2 regions of the Microbacterium sp. LWH3-1.2 genome follow, and region 2 is predicted to be linked to the other one. Evidence: predicted binding sites of a transcription regulator. Region 2 holds the regulator's gene; the other holds the start of a gene.
The links. The regulator HspR, encoded in region 2, represses chaperone genes until heat shock. The targets are predictions, from matches to a motif close to AAGTTGAGTCNNNNNGACTCAACTT.
Positions count from the first base shown of each region.

Region 1: a site for HspR is predicted at 3,446-3,470, ahead of MRBLWH3_RS00690 (Hsp20/alpha crystallin family protein). Genes of this name have one in related genera too.

Region 1 covers NZ_JBEGIK010000001.1:138,765-148,536, reverse strand. The annotation lists gene MRBLWH3_RS00715 (histidine phosphatase family protein) at 1-41, shown strand, start outside; gene MRBLWH3_RS00710 (ADP-dependent NAD(P)H-hydrate dehydratase) at 25-864, shown strand; gene MRBLWH3_RS00705 (hypothetical protein) at 951-1,118, opposite strand; gene MRBLWH3_RS00700 (VOC family protein) at 1,222-1,593, shown strand; gene MRBLWH3_RS00695 (L-serine ammonia-lyase, iron-sulfur-dependent, subunit alpha) at 1,700-3,283, shown strand; gene MRBLWH3_RS00690 (Hsp20/alpha crystallin family protein) at 3,492-3,944, shown strand; gene MRBLWH3_RS00685 (thymidine kinase) at 4,005-4,589, opposite strand; gene MRBLWH3_RS00680 (ABC transporter ATP-binding protein) at 4,866-5,690, shown strand; gene MRBLWH3_RS00675 (ABC transporter permease) at 5,687-6,421, shown strand; gene MRBLWH3_RS00670 (MarR family winged helix-turn-helix transcriptional regulator) at 6,440-6,880, opposite strand; gene MRBLWH3_RS00665 (DUF2207 domain-containing protein) at 6,923-8,722, shown strand; gene MRBLWH3_RS00660 (cation acetate symporter) at 8,755-9,772, opposite strand, start outside.
Region 2 covers NZ_JBEGIK010000001.1:672,828-682,599, reverse strand. The annotation lists gene MRBLWH3_RS03250 (MFS transporter) at 1-1,009, shown strand, start outside; gene MRBLWH3_RS03245 (cation:proton antiporter regulatory subunit) at 1,106-1,594, shown strand; gene MRBLWH3_RS03240 (cation:proton antiporter) at 1,596-2,795, shown strand; gene MRBLWH3_RS03235 (hypothetical protein) at 2,836-3,399, shown strand; gene dnaK (molecular chaperone DnaK) at 3,561-5,456, shown strand; gene MRBLWH3_RS03225 (nucleotide exchange factor GrpE) at 5,459-6,076, shown strand; gene MRBLWH3_RS03220 (DnaJ C-terminal domain-containing protein) at 6,092-7,090, shown strand; gene MRBLWH3_RS03215 (heat shock protein transcriptional repressor HspR) at 7,198-7,668, shown strand; gene MRBLWH3_RS03210 (MmcQ/YjbR family DNA-binding protein) at 7,687-8,103, shown strand; gene MRBLWH3_RS03205 (DUF2252 domain-containing protein) at 8,122-9,519, opposite strand; gene MRBLWH3_RS03200 (AI-2E family transporter) at 9,574-9,772, shown strand, end outside.

The DNA.
Region 1 (9,772 bases), 530 kb from region 2:
TCACCGCTCACCCCGGGGATCCCGATGTCCAGCCGCGCTGAGCCCGTCACCGATGCGCTCCTGCGGGAGTGGGGCCTGCCCGGGCCGGGCGACTCGAAGAAGTCCCGCGGCGACGTCGTGGTCGTCGGCGGATCGCGCACCTCACCCGGAGCGGTGCTCCTCGCGGGGGAGTCGGCGCTGCGGGTCGGTGCCGGACGCGTAGCGCTCGCGGTGCCCCAGTCGATCGACGCGCAGGTGGGTATCGGGCTTCCGGAAGCCGGCATCCTGGCGCTCCCGGACGGTGCCGACGCGCCGCTGGACGGAGAGCTGGGCGAGAGGGTCGCCGCGGCCGATGCGGTGCTGATCGGGCCCGGCTTCAGCGACGCCGACGAGACGCGGGCGACGCTGCGCACCGTCGCGGCGACAGGACCTCGCCTGGTCGTGCTCGACGCCTTCGCGCTCGGAGTGCTTCCCGAGATCGATCGCGGCAGCCTTCCCGACGACCTCCTCCTGAACCCCAACAAGGACGAGGCGAAGATCCTGCTCGGCCGCGAGTTCGCCGACGACGTGGCCGACGTCTGCGAGATCGCCGCGGCCTTCGACGCGGTCGTGAACTGCTACGGCGTGGTGGCCTGCCCGGACGGGCGCGCATGGCGGCTCGACGACGGCGACGGCGGGCTGGGCACGTCCGGCAGCGGCGATGTGCTCGCCGGCGCCATCGCAGGGTTCGCCGCACGCGGCGTGGATCCGGCTCGTGCCGCGGTGTGGGGATCCTGGGCGCATGCTCGCGCGGGGGTCCGCCTCGGGGAGCGGATCGGACTCGGGTACCTCGCGCGAGATCTCGCGCGCGAACTGACTCCGGCCATCCATAGCCTCAGCGGATAACCAATGCTCCGCTCGACCGTGGGGACCGCTCGACCACAGCGCCACTCATTCCCCGTGGGGACGCACCGCGGAGGACAGGGGGCGCGCTACCTGCGCTGCTCGAAGGCCCCCGCGGTGACCGGAATGGCGACCGCGGCGACGATGCAGAGCAGGCCGGCGACGAACACCAGGGCCGGAAGGATCGGTGACGCGAACGACAAGCCCAGGATCACCATTCCGCCGATGAGCAGGATCAGATAGAGCACGAACAGCATCGCCAACCTCCAGGATCGCCTGCCTCATTGATACCCCAACCCCGGTGCGGCGGGAAGAGCGCCATCACTGGCACACCGCCGAGGCGAGGGCGAGAATGACGCCATGAGACTTGTGCAGGTGGCCCAGCACGCCGACGACCTCGAGCGTGCCGCCGGCTTCTACGCCGCTCTCCTCGGCACCGACGCGACGGCGATCTTCGATCCGCCGGGTCTGCTCTTCTTCGACCTCGACGGGGTCCGGCTGCTGCTCGACCGCAACGCCCCGACGGCGCTGCTGTACCTGCACGTCGACGATGTGGTGGCAGCTCTCGGGCGGATCGGTGAACTGGCCGAGGTCGTCTCGCCGCCGCACGTGATCTTCACCCACGACGACGACACCCTCGGACCGGCCGGCCACCGCGAGTGGCAGGCGTTCGTCAAGGACTCCGAGGGCAACACCGTGGGCCTCGTCTCGTTCCGGCCCGTCGCCGCCTGACGGCGCCACGCTGCACCATGGATGCGCCGATGAAGAGGCATCCTGCTCATATCGAGTCGATAACAGGCGTCAGACTGCGCGCCCCGATCGGGTTAGCCTGGTCGCGATGAGCGCCTACGTCTCGGCATTCGAGCTGTTCTCCATCGGCGTAGGACCCTCGAGCTCCCACACGGTCGGCCCCATGCGGGCCGCCTACGATTTCGTCGTCCGTCTCCGCGAGACCGGCGTGCTGCCGCGCGTCGGCCGCGTCACCTGCACGCTGTACGGCTCGCTGGGCGCGACAGGCATCGGTCACGGCACGCCCGACGCCGTCGTCGCGGGTCTGCAGGGTCTCGAGCCGGAGTCGGTGGATCCGGATGCTGTGCGCTCGGCGTGGACAGACTGGCCCGACGGGCGCGCGCTCGAGTTGGCCGGTACGCACCCGGTGCCGTTCGAACGCGGCGACGTCGTTTTCGCCCCCCGCACGCACCTGCCCGCCCACCCGAACGCGATGAGGCTCGAGGCATGGGCCTCACCGGGCGACGGCCCCGCGCGTTCCCTCTCCACGCCCGGGATCCGGCGGACAGGCTTGACGGCGCCGGTCGAGCCGGTGAGCGGGACGGATGCCGGAATCGTCGTCCGCGAGACCTACTACTCCGTCGGCGGCGGCTTCATCCGCCGCGACGGCGAGGTGGCGCAGGTGCGCCCGCACGCGTTCCCCCTGGACTTCTCGAGCGCCGAGGAGCTGCTCGCGGTGTGCGACGAGCGGGGCATCACCATCGCCGAGGCCGCGCGTATGAACGAGGAGTCCCTGCGTCGCGACGAGGACATCGCGGAGGGCCTCGACATGATCTGGGACGCGATGGCCGCGTGCGTCGAGGCAGGTCTCCAGTCCGTGGGTGTGCTCCCTGGAATGCTGGGCGTAAAGCGCCGAGCCTCATCCATCCGCGAGCAGCTCGAGGCGGCCGAGGCCGACGGTCGGCGAGAGCTCCCGGGGGAGTGGCTGGGCGCATTCGCGCTCGCGGTGAACGAGGAGAACGCCGCGGCCGGGCGCGTGGTGACCGCGCCGACGAACGGTGCCGCCGGCATCGTGCCAGCCGTCGCGATGTACTGGTGGCGCTTTCTCGCCGACTCCGGCCTCGGAGCCGGCAATGCGGTGACGCCGTACGGCGAGCTGGTCGGCAGCGCCCTGCTCGGCTACCACGGGCATGCGGCGACCTCCGAACAGGCCGCAGGCTGGGATGACGAGCAGGTCGCAGAGGCCAATCGTCGCAGAGGCATCCGCCGGTTCCTTCTCACCGCCACGGCGCTGGGCTCGCTGTTCAAGGCCAACGCCTCGATCTCGGGTGCCGAAGGGGGCTGCCAGGCGGAGGTCGGGTCGGCGTGCGCGATGGCCGCGGGCGGTCTCACCGCGGTGATGGGTGGCACGAACCGGCAGATCGAGAACGCTGCGGAGATCGCCATGGAGCACCATCTGGGTCTCACCTGCGACCCCGTCGGCGGCCTCGTGCAGATCCCGTGCATCGAGCGCAACGCGATCGCCGCGTCGACCGCGGTCACGGCTGCGCGCCTCGCCCTGCGCGGCGACGGCTCGCACTATGTCTCGCTCGACGCGGTGGTCGAGACCATGCGCCAGACCGGCGTCGACATGTCGCACAAGTACAAGGAGACGAGCGAGGGCGGTCTCGCCGTGAACGTCATCGAGTGTTGAGCCGAGCCGGCCGCCTGCGCACGAAAGATGGCGGCGGTGGCCGCGTGGGGTGACCTGAGCGGCGCCGGCTGCCGGGGGAGGGGGGCCGATCCCGGGCCGCGTTCGTTCACGGCGAACGCCGAACCACTTAGCACTCCGCACCCGAGAGTGCTAATCTGAGCATAGTTGAGCCGATACGACTCAACCTCAGAAACGAGAGGAGATAACCATGGCCACTTACGACCCGTTCCGGGACCTCGACCGCCTTGCGGCCGGTCTCTTCGACGCGCGCCGCGGCCCGCGCCGCATGCCGATGGACCTGTACCGCGACGGCGATCACTACGTCCTGACGGCCGACCTTCCGGGCATCGACCCGGGCTCGGTCGACATCGACGTCGACGGACAGCTGCTCACCATCCGCGCGGAGCGCACGCTGACGAGCGGCGACGACGTCAAGTGGATCACACGCGAGCGAGAGGCGGCGAGCTTCCTGCGCCAGCTCAACCTGGGCCAGGGCGTCGACACCGAGCGCATCTCGGCGAGCTACAACAACGGCGTGCTGAGCGTGACGATCCCGGTCAGCGAGAGGGCGAAGCCGCGCAAGATCGAGGTCATGTCCGAGGGTGGCGCGCCCACGATCACGGCACACGAGTCCGACGCCCCGCAGCCGATCGAGCAGTAGGGCCATTCCAGAACACGGATGCCTCCCGCCGACCGAGCGGCGAGGCATCCGTTCTGTCGTCTACGGTCGAGCGGTTCCGGTGAAGTGCCTGCGGCAGCGGGCCTGGTAGGACTCGATCCCCCCGACGTGCGCGGGCGTCGGCACACCGGCATCGCCGGCGGGAACCCCGGCGATGCGCTGGTGGAACGCGGCGTCCTCCCCGCAAACCGCGCACACCGCGGTGAGCTTCAGTACATCCTCCGCCATCGCCATCAGCTCCGGCAGCGGCTCGAACGGCCGGCCGTCGAACGTGATGCACAGCCCCGACACCACCACGGTCACCCCGCCGGCGACCAGCTCGTCGACGGCGGGGACGAGGTCGGTGCCGAAGAACTGAGCCTCGTCTATGGCGACGAGGTCGAGGCCGCGGCCTCGAACCCCGGTGACGAGGGAGGCGACGTCGGGCACGGACCGCGACGGCACGCTCAGCCCCGAGTGCGAGCTCACGAGCCCCTCGCCCCGGCGATCGTCGAGGGCGTGGCTCACCACCTCGACCTCGAGCCCGGCGATGCGCGCGCGGCGGACGCGGCGCAGCAGCTCCTCCGACTTTCCGGCGAACATCGGGCCGGCGACGACCTGCAGCCTTGCCTGCGTGCGCGTGTGCATGGCGTCAGACTACGTCCGCCGAGGATCGAACGACTCGACCCTGGAGCGTCAGCAAGGATGCCGGCCGGCCGTCGCCGTGCCCGGCCGCCGGACCCGCTTCCCGTACACCGCGAAGGACGTCGCGCCCGGCCTCGGGCTCGGTCACCATCGACGGTGTCACCCATGACGGACGTCTCCGCGAGATCCACGACGAGGTGGGCCTCGCCGAGGACGTCTGACACCGCACCACCGCGCGGCTCGTTGACGGCGCGGAGGAGGGAGAGCACTATTCGACTCGTGACGAACGAAGCAGGGGCGGATGCGGTGAGCCTGCGCGGTCTGCACGTCCGGCGCGGGAGGACCGCGGTGTTCACCGGGCTCGATCTCGACATCCCGCGCGGGCAGGTGACCGGGCTGCTCGGCCCCTCGGGATGCGGCAAGACCACCCTGATGCGCGCGATCGTGGGCGTGCAGAAGGTGGCGGGTGGCGACGTGACGGTGCTCGGCGAACCCGCGGGCTCGCGCGCACTGCGCAAGCGGGTGGCGTACGACACTCAGGCCGCGTCGGTCTACGGAGACCTCACGATCCAGCAGAACCTGCGCTACTTCGCACGGCTGGTCGACGCGCCCCGGACCGACGTCGATCGTGTCATCGAGCAGGTGGGCCTGGCCGACCAGCGCGACCAGACGATCGACTCGCTCTCCGGCGGACAGGAGAGCCGCGTCTCGCTCGCCGTCGCCATGCTGGGCGTTCCCGAGCTGCTCGTGCTCGACGAGCCCACCGTCGGCCTCGACCCACTGCTGCGCGCGGAGCTGTGGGAGGTCTTCCGCGGCCTCGCCGACGCCGGGGCGACGCTGATCGTCTCGAGCCACGTCATGGACGAAGCGCTCCGCTGCGACCGCCTCGTGCTCATGCGCGCGGGCCGCATCATCGCCGACACGACACCCGGCGGCCTCTTCGCCGACACCGGGACGACGGATCCGGATGCTGCGTTCCTCACGCTCATCGAGCGCGACGCGCCGTCTCGGGCGGAGGTCGAGGCGCAGCATCCGCTCACCCGCCGCGAAGCGCGAGAACAGTCCGAGCACGTGGAGCACCCGCACCGCGGGAGCGCGTCGTGAACGGGCTGCTGACCCTCGCGACGGCGGGCCGCGTGTTGCGGCAGCTCAGCCACGACCCGCGTTCCATCGCGCTCATGCTCGTCGCACCGAGCCTGCTGGTCGGCCTGTTCGCGTGGCTGTTCAGCGATCAGGAGGGGGTCTTCGACCAGTTCGGCGGACCGATCCTCGCGCTGTTCCCGTTCATCGTGATGTTCCTGATCACTTCCATCACGACGCTTCGCGAGCGCCGGTCCGGAACGCTCGAGCGGCTCATGACGACGCCGATCGCGAAGGCGGACTTCATCCTCGGGTACGGGTTCGCCTTCGGGCTCATGGCGACCCTGCAAGCCGTCATCACGGTGACGTTCGCCGTGTGGGTGTGCGGGCTGGAGGTCGACGGGCCGCTGTGGCAACTCGGGCTGGTGGCCGTGGTCGATGCGATCCTCGGCACCGCGCTGGGCCTTCTCGCGAGCGCCTTCGCGCGGACAGAGTTCCAGGCGGTGCAGTTCATGCCGCTGATCGTGTTCCCGCAGATCATCCTGGGCGGCCTCTTCATGCCCCGGGAGGACATGCCCGAGGCGCTGTACCAGATCTCGAAGATCCTCCCGCTGAGTTACGCCATCGACACGATCAACGCGGTGACGGACGGCGACCAGGGCTGGGAGGTCTTCGGGCCGCTGCTCATCGTGGTCGCGTTCGCGGTGGGCGCGCTGATCCTCGCGTCGCTCACCCTGCGCCGCCGCACGCCGTAGCCGCGACCGGGAGTGAAATCAGCAGCTGGGCTGCTTCTTTCGGAGCTTGGCGGTGAGGTCGCGAAGCTGTGAGAGCTCGTCGTCCGACAGGAGCGACATGCGCTCGGCGATGGCCTTGCCGTGGGCACTGGCGATGCGGCGGAACAGCGACGCCCCGGCATCCGTCGCGCGCACGAGCGCGCCGCGCCCGTCGTCGGGGTCGGCGCACTTGGTGAGCAGATCGCGCGCGACCATGCGGTCGACGAGGCGCGAGACGCTCGGCTGGCTGATCAGCATGTTCGCCGTCACGTCGCGCAGGCGCGCCGTGAGGTCGTCGGCGCGGGTCACCGTGAGGAGCACGTCGTACTCGGCCTGGCTCAGCGTCTCGTCGTCGAAGTCGTCGTTGATATCGCCGAACACCTCGTGCTGCGCGCGGAACAGACTCTCCCACGCGTCGATGGCGAGACGGCGATCGGTCATAGCGTCCAGATTAGAGCCTTGTGCCGACCCTAGGCTGGCCCCATGGGGTCTTCTGCAGTCGCGTCGTCGCGCACGCGTCGTCTCGGAGTCGTGGGTGCGGTGCTCGCCGTGCTGGGAGCCTTGGCGTTCACCGGCCTCGACCCTGCCCCCGCGCACGCGGGAGTCGACGACTTCTCGTTCGAGAGTCTCGACGTCGACTACCAGCTCGGCCGTGCCGACGACGGCACGAGCACCCTGACGGTCGTCGAGACGTTCGTCGCGATCTTCCCCGATTTCGACCAGAACCGCGGCATGCGGCGCATCATCCCCGACAGCTACCAGGGCGCGCCTCTGCACCCCGATCTCGTCTCGATCACCGACGAGACCGGCGCACCCCGCGCCGAGGAGACCGAGTCCGAGGACGGCTTCTACATCATGACGTCGCGCGCCGACGACTACGTCCACGGCCGCCAGACGTACGTCTTCACCTACACGCTCGAGAACGTCACACGGTACTTCGCCGACACCGGCGCCGACGAGTTCTACTGGGACATCAACGGCGTCGCCTGGCCGCAGCGGTTCGGTCGCATCACCGCGCGGGTGAGCATGCCCGATGACCTCACCGACGCGAGCACCGGCGCGCAGTCCTGCTACGTCGGCTACCAGGGCTCGACCCAGACCTGCCCGATCGGCGACGTCGACGGCGCGGTCGTGGCGTCGACGCTCGACGTCCAGCCGTACCAGACGATGACGATCGCGATCGGGTTCGAACCCGACACGTTCGTCCAGTTCGATCCGGGCTTCCTGGCGTCACCGTGGGGCTGGCTGCAAAGCGGCGTGGCGGTGCTCGGACTCGGCACAGCGGTCGTGCTCGCGGCCGTCGCGCGCCGGCGCCACCTCCGCGACGAGCCCGGCCGACCCGTCATCATCGCGGAGTACACGCCGCCGCACGGCATCGATGCCCTCGAAAGCGCCGTGCTGCTCGGCCGCACCACGAAGGCGATCCCGGCCGAAGTGCTCGAGCAGGCAGTGGTGGGCAGCATCCGCATCGAAGAAGGCCCGCCGAAGTGGTTCGGCGGCACGAAGCTGAAGGCCGTGCTCGTGAACCCGGCACTCGCCGACGGGGACGGACGGATGCTGCTGCCCGGTCTCTTCCCCATGGGCATGCCGGGCGAGGAGTTCGAGTTCGGCCGCAGCGACACGAGGTTCTCGACGACCGCGCAGAAGGTCCTGAAGGCGGCGTCCGCGGAGCTCTACTCCCGGCGCCTGCGGCGAAAGGTGCCGATGAGCGCACGCGCGTGGCCCATCGCCATCGCGATCATCTCAGATGTGATGGTGCTGCTCTTCGGCATCGGCGCGCTGGTGGGCTACGTGACGCCGTGGGTGCCGATCCTGCTGATCATCGCGGCGACACTCGTCACCCTCCTCGTCGCCGGGATGGTGTCCCGCAAGCCGCTGACCGTCGCCGGCGCCCAGACGCGCGACCACCTGCTCGGCCTCAAGCAGTTCATCGAGTGGGCGGAGGCCGATCGCATCCGCATGCTGCAGTCTCCGCAGGGCGCCGAGCGCGAGTACGTCGACGTGTCCGACCCCCGGGTGAAGCTGAAGCTGTACGAGACGCTGCTGCCGTACGCGGTGGTGTTCGGCCAGGAGAAGAAGTGGGCCGAGGAGCTGGTCGTGCTGTACGGGGCCGGCAACTCGCCCGGCTGGTACGCGGGTTCGAGCGGCTTCAACGCCGCGGCGTTCTCGGCGGGGATCTCGAACCTGTCGACGTCGGCCTCCTCGTCGTCGTCCTCCGGCGGATCGTCGGGCGGCGGCTCCGCGGGCGGTGGAGGCGGGGGCGGCGGAGGAGGCGGCGTCTGACGGATGCTGCCACCCGCCTGGGCCCGTTGCGCTCAGCCCTCGCGGCCGGTCGGGGCGGCCTGCTCGGGAACGTGCAGCCGCGTGAGGAACCGCTCGGTGCCCCGGGGGATGCCGCGGCGGTCGCCGAGCGAGACGAGCACGGTGACGAGCACCGCGACCGGGACGGTCCACGCGGCGGGCTGCTCGAGGAACGGCCGGAGGGCGGGGAGTGCTGCGGAGACGAGCCCGCCACCCAGGATCGCGACGCCGGACAGCACCGCCCCGGTGAGCATGCCGGCGACCGCGCCCCGCGCCGTGAGCCCGCGCCACCAGATACCGAGCAGGAGCACGGGGCACAGGGTCGACGCGGTGAACGCGAACACCAGGTCCACACTGCCCGCGAGTCCCGCCGGCTCGGTCGCGAGCGCCACGACGAGCGGCACGAACGACGAGAGCACCGCAGCGATGCGGAAGCCGCGCACGCTGCCGCCGAGCAGGTCCTGGCTGATCACGCCGGCGAGCGACACGACGAGGCCGGACGATGTGGAGAGGAACGCCGCGAACGCGCCCGCGATGACGAGAGCGGTCAGCACGTCGCCGAGCGGCCCGGAGATCAGCCGCCCCGGAAGCAGCAGGACGAGCGCATCGGCGTCGCCCGAGGCTGCAAGCTCGGGCGCGAACGCGCGTCCGAGGAATCCGAACGCGGTGGGGAACAGGTAGAACACGGAGAGCAGTACGAGCACAATGACGGTCGTGCGGCGCGCGGCGACGCCGTCGGGGTTCGTATAGAACCGCACGAGCACGTGGGGGAGTCCGAGGGTGCCGAGCAGCAGCGCCACCATGAGCGACACCGTGCGGTAGACCTCGAGATCGCCGGGGCCGGCGCTCGGCGGGAACGCCTCGACCGGCGGCAGCGCGGGCTGCACGTCGCCGACGAGGAGCAGGATCGCGACGACGGGGACCGCGAGCGCCGTGAGCTTGAGCCAGAACTGGAACGCCTGCACGAACGTGATCGAGCGCATTCCGCCCGAGGCGACGACCACCGCGACGATCACCGCGACCGCGAGCGAC
Region 2 (9,772 bases):
CAAGTACACCGGCGACCGCTCCATCGACCTCGTCGGTGCGGCGCTGTCGGTCATCGGCATGGGCGGCGTCGTCCTCGGCATCCTGGTCTGGCAGGAGGGCGGCGGCTATGTCGGCATCATCATCGGCCTCGGCGCCGTCGCGCTCGGCGGCCTGGCGTGGTGGCTCAACTCGCGCAAGAAGCGGGGCAAGCCGGTCCTCCTCGACCCCGCGCTGTTCTCGTCGAAACCCTTCCGCACCGGCGTGAGCGGGCAGCTGCTGCAGCAGATCGCCCTCGGCGGCACCATGATCGTGCTTCCGCTCTATCTGCAGATGGTGCTGGAGTACAACGCCCTGCAGGCAGGTCTGTCGATCGCGCCGCTGTCGCTCAGCATGTTCGCGGTCGCGATCTGGGCGGGCCGCCGGGCCAAGGGGCGTCCCGCGAACCTCATCCTCCTCGGCTTCTCGCTCGCCGCCGTCGGCCTCATCGCGATCGTGCCGCTGGTCCCCGTCGCCGACAACGGGTGGTACCTGACCATCCCGCTCATCATCGCGGGGTCGGGTCTCGGCCTCCTGGTCTCGCAGCTCAACAACTACACGCTGTCGCCGATCTCCGACGAGCGGGTCAGCGAGGCCGCGGGCGTGAATTCCGCTGCGGGCTCGTTCGGCCTGTCGTTCGGCCTCGCGTTCGCCGGCGCCATCATGCTCGCGACCCTGGCGGCCTCGTTCACCTCGCTCGCGTACTCGAGCACGGTCCTCACGTCCGAACAGCAGGAGCAGGTGGCCACGGTGCTCGAGGAGGACGCCGAGCTCATGTCGAACACGGGGCTCGAGCAGCTCCTCGCCGACGAGCCGCCGGAAGCCTCGGCCGAGGTGGTCCGCATCAACACCGAGGCCCGCCACATCGCACTGCAGGTCGCGCTGCTCATCCCGATCATCGCGGCGGTGCTCGGTGTCCTGAACGGGTTCCGTATGCGGCGTCTGCCCGATCCCCAGCCGAACGAGGCGGCGGAGGGGGTCCTGGGCGGATGAGCCCGCTGCTCACGGCACTGACGGTGTGACCAGATCGCTGCGGCTCCGGCGGGAGATTCCTCACCGTGACCTCGCCTGCGGTGCCATCATGAGGGCATGTCCGTGCATGTGGAGCGTGCCGAGCTCGCCGGGATCGGCGTGCGGCACGACCTCGAGACGAGCGCCGGTCGCCGGCTCTCGGTCATCACCTTCCGGGACGGCGGTCGCGAACTCGCCGTTGCGGACGCTCGCGATCCCGACCGTGCCGCGCAGACGCTCGCGTTGACCGACGAAGAGGCCACCGCCCTGTCCGAGGTGCTCGGGGGCTCCGTGATCCTCACGCAGCTGGCCGGGCTGAGGGAGCAGATCGACGGCCTGTCGACGGCCAACATCACTCTGCGTGCGGACAGCCCGTTCGCCGGCCGTCCCCTCGGCGATACGAGGGCGCGGACTTTGACCCGGTGCTCGATCGTGGCGATCGTCCGCGGTGGCGCGGTGATGCCGGCACCCGGGCCCCTCGATCCCTTGATCGTGGGCGACACGATCGTGGCGGTGGGCACCCCCGAGGGCCTCGACCATCTCGCGCGGATCATCGACGGGGTGTGACATGGACCACGGGGCGCTCGTTCTCATCGAGATCGGCGCGCTCCTCCTCGGGATCGCCCTGCTCGGTCGGCTCGCGGGACGGCTCGGCATCTCGTCGATCCCCCTCATCCTCCTGGCCGGACTCGCCTTCGGGGAAGGAGGACTGCTCCCGTTCAGCTCGGGGGAGGAGTTCATCGAGGTCGGCGCTGAGATCGGCGTGATCCTGCTGCTGCTGATGCTGGGGCTGGAGTACACGGCTGATGAGCTCTTCGGCAACCTCCGCCGCTCTCGCCGTGCCGGGGCGCTCGACGCGCTGCTGGGCGCGATCCCGGGTGCCCTGGTCGCGCTCATCCTCGGCTGGGGGCCGGTGGCCGCGCTCGCGATGGCGGGGATCACGTGGATCTCGTCGTCGGGCGTGATCGCGAGGATGCTGCACGATCTGGGGCGTCTGGCGAACCGGGAGACGCCCGTCGTGCTGTCGATCCTCGTCATAGAGGACCTGGCGATGGCGTTCTACCTGCCGATCCTCATGGCGGTGCTCATCGGTCTCGACGCCGGCGCGGCCGTGGTGACGGTCGTCGTCTCGCTTGCGGCGGTCATGCTCATCCTCTACGTCGCGCTGCGGCACGGGCACGCGGTCTCTCGCCTTGTGTGGTCCCGCAACGCGGAGGTGCTCCTGCTGTCTGTGCTCGGGCTCACGCTCATCGTGGCGGGCCTCGCCGCACAGGCCAACGTGTCGGCCGCAGTCGGCGCGTTCCTCGTGGGCATCGCGATCTCGGGACCCGTCGCGGCGCACGCGCATCGACTGCTGGCGCCGCTGCGCGACCTCTTCGCGTCGGTGTTCTTCCTGTTCTTCGGCTTGTCGACCGATCCGGCCGACATCGTCCGGTTTCTCCTGCCCGCCGCGGCACTCGCGATCGTGACGATGGCGACGAAGGTCCTCACCGGATACCTGGCGGCTCGTGCCGCGGGCATCGCAGAGGCCGGCCGATGGCGTGCGGGATTCGCGCTCACGCCCCGCGGGGAGTTCTCGATCGTGATCGCCGGGCTCGCCGTCGGTGCCGGAGTCGACAGGTCGCTCGCCATCTTCGCCACCGCATACGTGCTGATCACGATGATCGCCGGCCCGCTGCTGGCGCGACTGCCCGACACGAGCTGGTTCGAAGGGTGGGCGGGGCAGGTGCAGGCCGGCCGTCGGCGACGAGGGGTGAGCGCTGCCTGATGCCGCAGCATCCGTGTGCCGGCTGCTCTAGGGTGACCGCATGACCGACGAAGAGCACCCCGACGGCTCCCGTTCCCTCTCGCGCAAGCAGCAACGACGACTTGACGGGTTCGGCGGTCAGGAGGACGCCTTCGTCCGGTACTTCAAGGAGCGGGTGTACGCGACCTTCACGGGGCTCGCCATCGTGCTGGTGGTGTCCGCCGGCGAGCATGCCGAGCCCGATCACGCGTTCTTCGCCCTCGTGCTGGGTGTGATCGGAATCACCGCGGCGGGCTTCGTGTCGGACGTCGTCTCGCACCTCGCCGTGCACCGTCAGTTCCCGAGCGGCCCCGAGTTCGGCATGGAGCTCCGCATCGCGGGAGGGGCGCTCGGCACGCTGGTCACTCCGGGCATCATGCTCCTGCTGGCGTGGCTCGACATCCTCGATCTCGACACCGCCCTCACGGTCTGCACGATCGTCTACATCGTGACGCTCGCCGTCGTCGGCTGGGCCGCCGTGCGCCGCGCACACCTGGACTGGGGGCAGAAGGTGGTGGCACTCGGCATCCTTCTCGCACTCGGTCTGCTGGTGATCGGACTGCAAACCCTCGCCCACTCCATCTGAATCAAGTTGAGCCGACTCGTATCAACTTTGATTTGACGGATGCCGCACCTCGGGCGTATGGTTGAGCCATCGCGACTCAACCTCATGGTGGGCCGCGAGAAGACTTCCCTGTAACCGCGGGTGGCGGCATCCGTCTGCGCCCATATGAAGGAGAGAAACACATGGCACGTGCTGTTGGAATCGACCTCGGTACGACCAACTCGGTCGTGAGCGTCCTCGAGGGCGGCGAGCCCAAGGTCATCGCGAACGCCGAGGGCTTCCGCACGACCCCGTCGGTCGTCGCGTACACCAAGGACGGCGAGGTGCTCGTCGGCGAGACCGCCAAGCGCCAGGCCGTCACCAACGTCGACCGCACCGTCTCGTCAGTCAAGCGCCACATGGGCACCGACTGGGGCTTCGACGTCGACGGCAAGCACTGGACGCCGCAGGAGATCTCCGCACGCATCCTGCAGAAGCTCAAGCGCGACGCCGAGCAGTACCTGGGCGACACGGTGACGGATGCCGTCATCACGGTGCCCGCGTACTTCAACGACGCCGAGCGCCAGGCCACCAAGGAGGCGGGCGAGATCTCTGGCCTCAACGTGCTGCGCATCATCAACGAGCCCACCGCGGCCGCTCTCGCCTACGGCCTCGACAAGGGCAAGGAGGACGAGCTCATCCTCGTCTTCGACCTCGGTGGCGGTACCTTCGACGTCTCCCTCCTCGAGGTGGGCAAGGACGACGACTTCTCGACCATCCAGGTGCGCGCGACCGCCGGTGACAACCGCCTCGGCGGCGACGACTGGGACCAGCGCCTCGTCGACTACCTGATCAAGCAGTTCAAGGACACCACCGGCGTCGACGTCTCGGGCGACAAGATCGCTCTGCAGCGCCTCAAGGAGGCCGCCGAGCAGGCGAAGAAGGAGCTCTCCTCGTCGACGAGCACCTCGGTGAACCTGCCGTACCTGTCGCTGACCGACTCGGGCCCCGTGTCGCTGTCGGAGACGATCACGCGCGCGAAGTTCGAGGACCTCACCAAGGACCTCCTCGACCGCACCAAGAAGCCCTTCGAGGACGTCATCCGCGAGGCCGGCATCAAGGTCGGCGACATCGACCATGTCGTGCTCGTCGGCGGCTCGACCCGCATGCCCGCGGTGTCCGAGCTCGTCAAGCGCGAGACCGGCGGCCAGGAGCCCAACAAGGGCGTGAACCCGGACGAGGTCGTCGCCGTCGGTGCGGCCCTCCAGGCCGGCGTCCTCAAGGGCGAGCGCAAGGACGTCCTCCTCATCGACGTGACCCCCCTGAGCCTCGGCATCGAGACCAAGGGCGGCATCATGACGAAGCTCATCGAGCGCAACACCGCCATCCCGACCAAGCGTTCGGAGACCTTCACGACCGCAGACGACAACCAGCCGTCGGTCGCGATCCAGGTCTTCCAGGGCGAGCGCGAGTTCACCCGCGACAACAAGCCGCTCGGCACCTTCGAGCTGACCGGCATCGCGCCGGCTCCGCGCGGCATCCCGCAGATCGAGGTCACCTTCGACATCGACGCGAACGGCATCGTCCACGTGTCCGCGAAGGACAAGGGCACCGGCAAGGAGCAGTCGATGACGATCACCGGCGGCTCGTCGCTGCCGAAGGACGACATCGAGCGCATGGTGCGCGAGGCCGAGGAGCACGCCGCCGACGACAAGAAGCGTCGCGAGGCCGCCGAGGTCCGCAACCAGGCCGAGACGCTCTCGTACTCCATCGAGAAGCTCATCAAGGAGAACGAGGACAAGCTCCCCGAGGACGTCAAGACCGAGGTCCAGGCCGACGTCGACGCGCTCAAGACCGCTCTCGCGGGCGATGACGACGAGGCGGTGAAGACCGCGTTCGACAAGCTCAACCAGAGCCAGGGCAAGCTCGGTGAAGCGATCTACGCGTCGAGCCAGGCTTCGCAGGCGGCTCCGGATGCTGCCGCCGGCGCAGCGGGCGACGGTCAGGCTCCGACGGACTCCGACGAGGACGTCGTCGACGCCGAGGTCGTCGACGAAGAGGACGAGAGCCCCTCGGCAGGCTCAGGGGGGTCGAAGTAACCATGGCGAACAAGGACCACAACCCCGAACCGGTCGAAGAGCCGGGCGGCGGCGAAGAGGTCCGGCCTGAGGGCGAGGGGTCGGAGGCGAACGCCTCCGGCCCCGCGCCGCAGGACGGGCAGGACGACGAGCTCACGGTCGACGACATCCTCGGTGCCGCGCAGAACGCCGACGCCGCGGCCGAGGACGCCGTGCTCGCGGACCTCGAGTCGCAGCTGCTGAACGACCTCAAGCGTCTGCAGGCCGAGTACGCCAACTACCGCCGCCGCACCGAGGAGCAGCGCGAGGTCGAGATCGAGCGGGCGCAGGGCGCGGTCGCGAAGGGCATCCTTCCGGTGCTCGACGACCTCGACCGCGCCGAGAAGCACGGCGACCTCGAAGAGGGGTCGGCGTTCGCCGCGATCGCCGACAAGCTCCGCGGCGTCGCCGAGCGCATCGGGCTCACCACGTACGGCGCAGCCGGCGAGACGTTCGACCCGCAGCAGCACGAGGCGATCTTCCAGGTGCCGACGCCGGGCGCAACCGAACAGACGATCGTCGAGGTCGTCGAGATCGGCTACCGTCTCGGCTCGGTGGAGCTGCGTCCGGCCAAGGTCGTCGTCGCCGTTCCCGCCGAATAACCCGAAGGAGGCTCCATGGCCAGTCAGGACTGGTTCGACAAGGACTTCTATTCGGTGCTCGGCGTCTCGAAGGACGTCAGCGAGGCTGACCTCAAGAAGACGTATCGCAAGCTCGCGCGGAAGTACCACCCCGACTCCAACCAGGGTGACGCGGCCGCCGAGGCGAAGTTCAAGGAGGTCAGCGAGGCGTATGCGGTGCTCTCCGACGCGGAGCAGCGCAAGGAGTACGACCAGATCCGCGCGATGGGCTCGGGCGCCCGCTTCACCGCCGGCGGCCAGGGCGGAGCCGGGGGGTTCGAGGACGTCTTCTCGATGTTCAACCAGGGCCGCGGCGCGCGCTATCAGAGCGCCGAGGACTTCGACGACATCTTCGCGATGTTCAACCAGCAGCAGGGCGGCAGCGGGTTCGGCTCCGGGCGGTTCGGGCAGCCGAGCGGCGGCTACCGCGGCTTCGGCGGCCCGACGCGCGGTGCCGACGTCACGGCGCGCACGACGATCGACTTCGTCACGGCGACCCGGGGCGAGACCATCACGCTGCAGGGCGAGGACGGCAAGCCGTTCAAGGTGAAGATCCCCGCGGGCGTCGCGGACGGACAGAAGATCCGGCTGCGCGGCCGCGGGCGTCATTCGCCCGACGGCGGCGAGAACGGCGACATCGTCGTGCAGGTCACCGTGCGTCCGCACCCCGTGTTCACGCGGGACGGACTCAACCTGCGCGTCACCGTGCCGGTGACGTTCACCGAGGCTGCGCTCGGCGCCACCATCGAGGTGCCGACGCTCGGCGGCGATCCGGTGCGGCTGCGTGTCGCCCCGGGCACGCCGTCCGGGCGCGTGCTTCGCGTCAAGGGGCGCGGTGTCGAGACGGCGAAGGGCACCGGCGACCTCCTCGCCGAGGTGCAGGTGGCCGTGCCGTCGCACCTCGACGAGGCCGCGCGTGAGGCGCTCGAGCGCTTCCAGAGCCTCGAGCCGAAGGAGAACCCGCGCGCCGACCTGATGGCCAAGGCGCAGGGCTGAGATGCTTGCCGAGAACAGGAGATCCGGCGAGAACAGGACGATCCCGCGCGAAGCGTCCTGTCCTGGCGAGATCTCCTGTTCTCGCGAGCGATGAGGAGGTGACGAGAATGACCGAGGACGACATCGACGAGGATGCCCCGATCTTCGCGATCGCCGTCGCCGCCGAGCTGTCGGGCATGCACCCGCAGACGCTCCGCCAGTACGACCGGCTCGGGCTGGTGGTGCCCGCCCGCACCCAGGGCGGTTCCCGCCGTTATTCGCTGCGGCACGTGGAGCAGCTCCGCGAGGTCGCCCGCATGTCGTCGGACGGCATCGGCCTCCCCGCGATCGTGCGCATCCTGGAGCTCGAGAACCGCGTGCAGGAGCTCCACGGCCGCGTCCGCGACCTCGAGGACCGCATGCGCGTCGAGCTCGAGAAGCGCCCGGGCGCGCGCGTGTTCGCGGCCGGCTCCACAGGGTCGGTCGTGACGCTTCGGCACGGCACGCGGGTCCGCCGCGCAACCGAGGTCGTCGTGTGGCGTCCGCGCGCACCGATCGAGCAGCAGAGCGAGCTTCCCGGGCAGACTCCGGACGCCTGAATCACGGACGACGGGAACATGGCGACCCTCGACGACGTCCGCGCCATCGCGCTCGGGTTCCCCGGCGTGATCGAACGCGCCGACGGGCACCGCGGCGGCGCGGGCTGGCGGACGCCCGCCGGCGCGTTCGTGTGGCAGCGCGGCCCGAGCGGCCGCGACCTCGATCAGCTCGCCGCGCTCGGGCGCGAATGGCCGCCCGGGGACGTCGTGGGCGTGCGCACCGACGGCGCGCAGGTCAAGGCGGCGCTGATCGAGACCTACCCCGACGCGTTCTTCACGATCCCGCACTTCGACGGGTACCCCGCGGTGCTGGTGCGCCTCGACGGCATCGGTCTCGAACACCTGCGCGAGGTCATCACGGACGCGTGGCTGCTGCGAGTCACCACGCGCGTCGCGAACGAGTGGCTCGCCGCTCACCCGCCGGCAACCGGATAGCGCTCAGCGCCCCGCGCCTCACCCCGCCGCGTCGACCCCGCGGTGCGTGCGGAACAGCTCCCAGTCGGCGCGGGAGAGGTCGGCGTACGCGTACGACCACTCCAGGATCGCCTCGCCCGCGACCTTGCCGCCGCCGACGTAGCCGGCGACGACCGATCCGGTCGGCGACTGGCCGTGCGCGCGGGCGAGCGTCGCGGCGCACGCGTCGGCGTACCAGAGGAAGGCCGAGTCGTCCAGCTCGTCCATGTCGAACCCGCCCTTCTTGTCGCGGAACTGGCGCACGTAGAAGTCGCGCTGCGCGCCGTAGGTCGTGCGGCGCACGAAGCCCAGGAAAGGGTCGGACACCGACTGGAGGATCCGCTGCATGCCGACCACGCGTCCGCCGTCGCCGTACTGGTCGATGAAGCGCGTCACGACCTCCGGCTGCTCGGCCTTGCCGTACTCGATCAGCACGCTCTTGCCCGCTTCCTTGCCCTGGAGCAGCAGCACGCCGTCGTCGCCGTCCTGCATCGAGATCACGAAGCACCGCGTCCCGACGCTGCCCACCCCGACGACACGGAGGGCGATGTCCGACATGCGGTACTTCTGAAGCAGCGCCCGGATGTCGATGTTGGCCGACTGCACGTACTGGTCGAAGACGCCGAGGACCCGCTCCTCGGACTGGGCGTCGATGTGGGTCATGGTCGGCGGCGCCTCGATGAAGACCGCTCGGCCCTCGCCGTCGACCTGCGTCATCTTCTTCGCCGCGCGCGCGCCGGTGCGCTTCTCCGCCTCCTTGACCGCGGAGTCGATGGCGGCGCGCGTGTCGTCGTCGACGGCCCGTTCGGCGGCCAGCGCGTCGAAGCGGTCGTAATAGCGCTTGAGGGGGCTGCGCTTGGCGCCCGTGCCGATCGCGCGTGCGTAGACACGCACCGCGTCCAGCGCCGCCTCACGCACCACCGAATCAGCGCGCCCCGTCGACTGGCCGGCGATGACGATGCTCGTGACCAGCCGCTTGACGTCCCACTCCCACGGCGCCCACGCGGCCTCGTCGAAGTCGTTGAGGTCGAACACGAGGGTCCGCTGGGGCGAGGCGTACAGTCCGAAGTTCGACACGTGAGCGTCGCCGCAGGACCCCGCGCTGACACCGCTCGACGGCGAGCGGGACAGGTCGGCGGCCATCAGGGCGGCCGTGCCGCGATAGAACGCGAACGCGCTCGCCGCCATGCGCTCGGTGCGCAGCGGCACGAGCTCGGGGACGCGGTCCTCATCCTGCGCGTCGAGGATCCCCATGGGATCGCGGTCGTTCGTCGGCAGTTCGGCGAGCGATTCGCGGGGATTGCGCTCGCGGGCCGCGCGGCCCTCGGCGACGTGGTCGGCGTAGGACGGCAGTGGGGCCCACGTGCGGCCGATGGGCGAGGCGTCGATCGTAGACATGGGCCCAGTGTGGCACTGTGCGGCGTCGACCCGGAAGGGCGGTACCCTGACGCCGTGACTCGCGCCGCGCAGCCCGCCCCACCCCCTCCGATCTCGCCGAGCCTGCGCGTGCTGCTGGTGCTCGCCACGACCGTGGTGGTGCTCGCGGGCGTGTACTTCGCGCGGAGCCTGATCGGCCCGCTCGCGCTCGCCATCGTCCTCGTCGTGATCTGCGAGCCGGTCTCCAGGCCGCTCGAGCGGCGCGGCTGGCCCC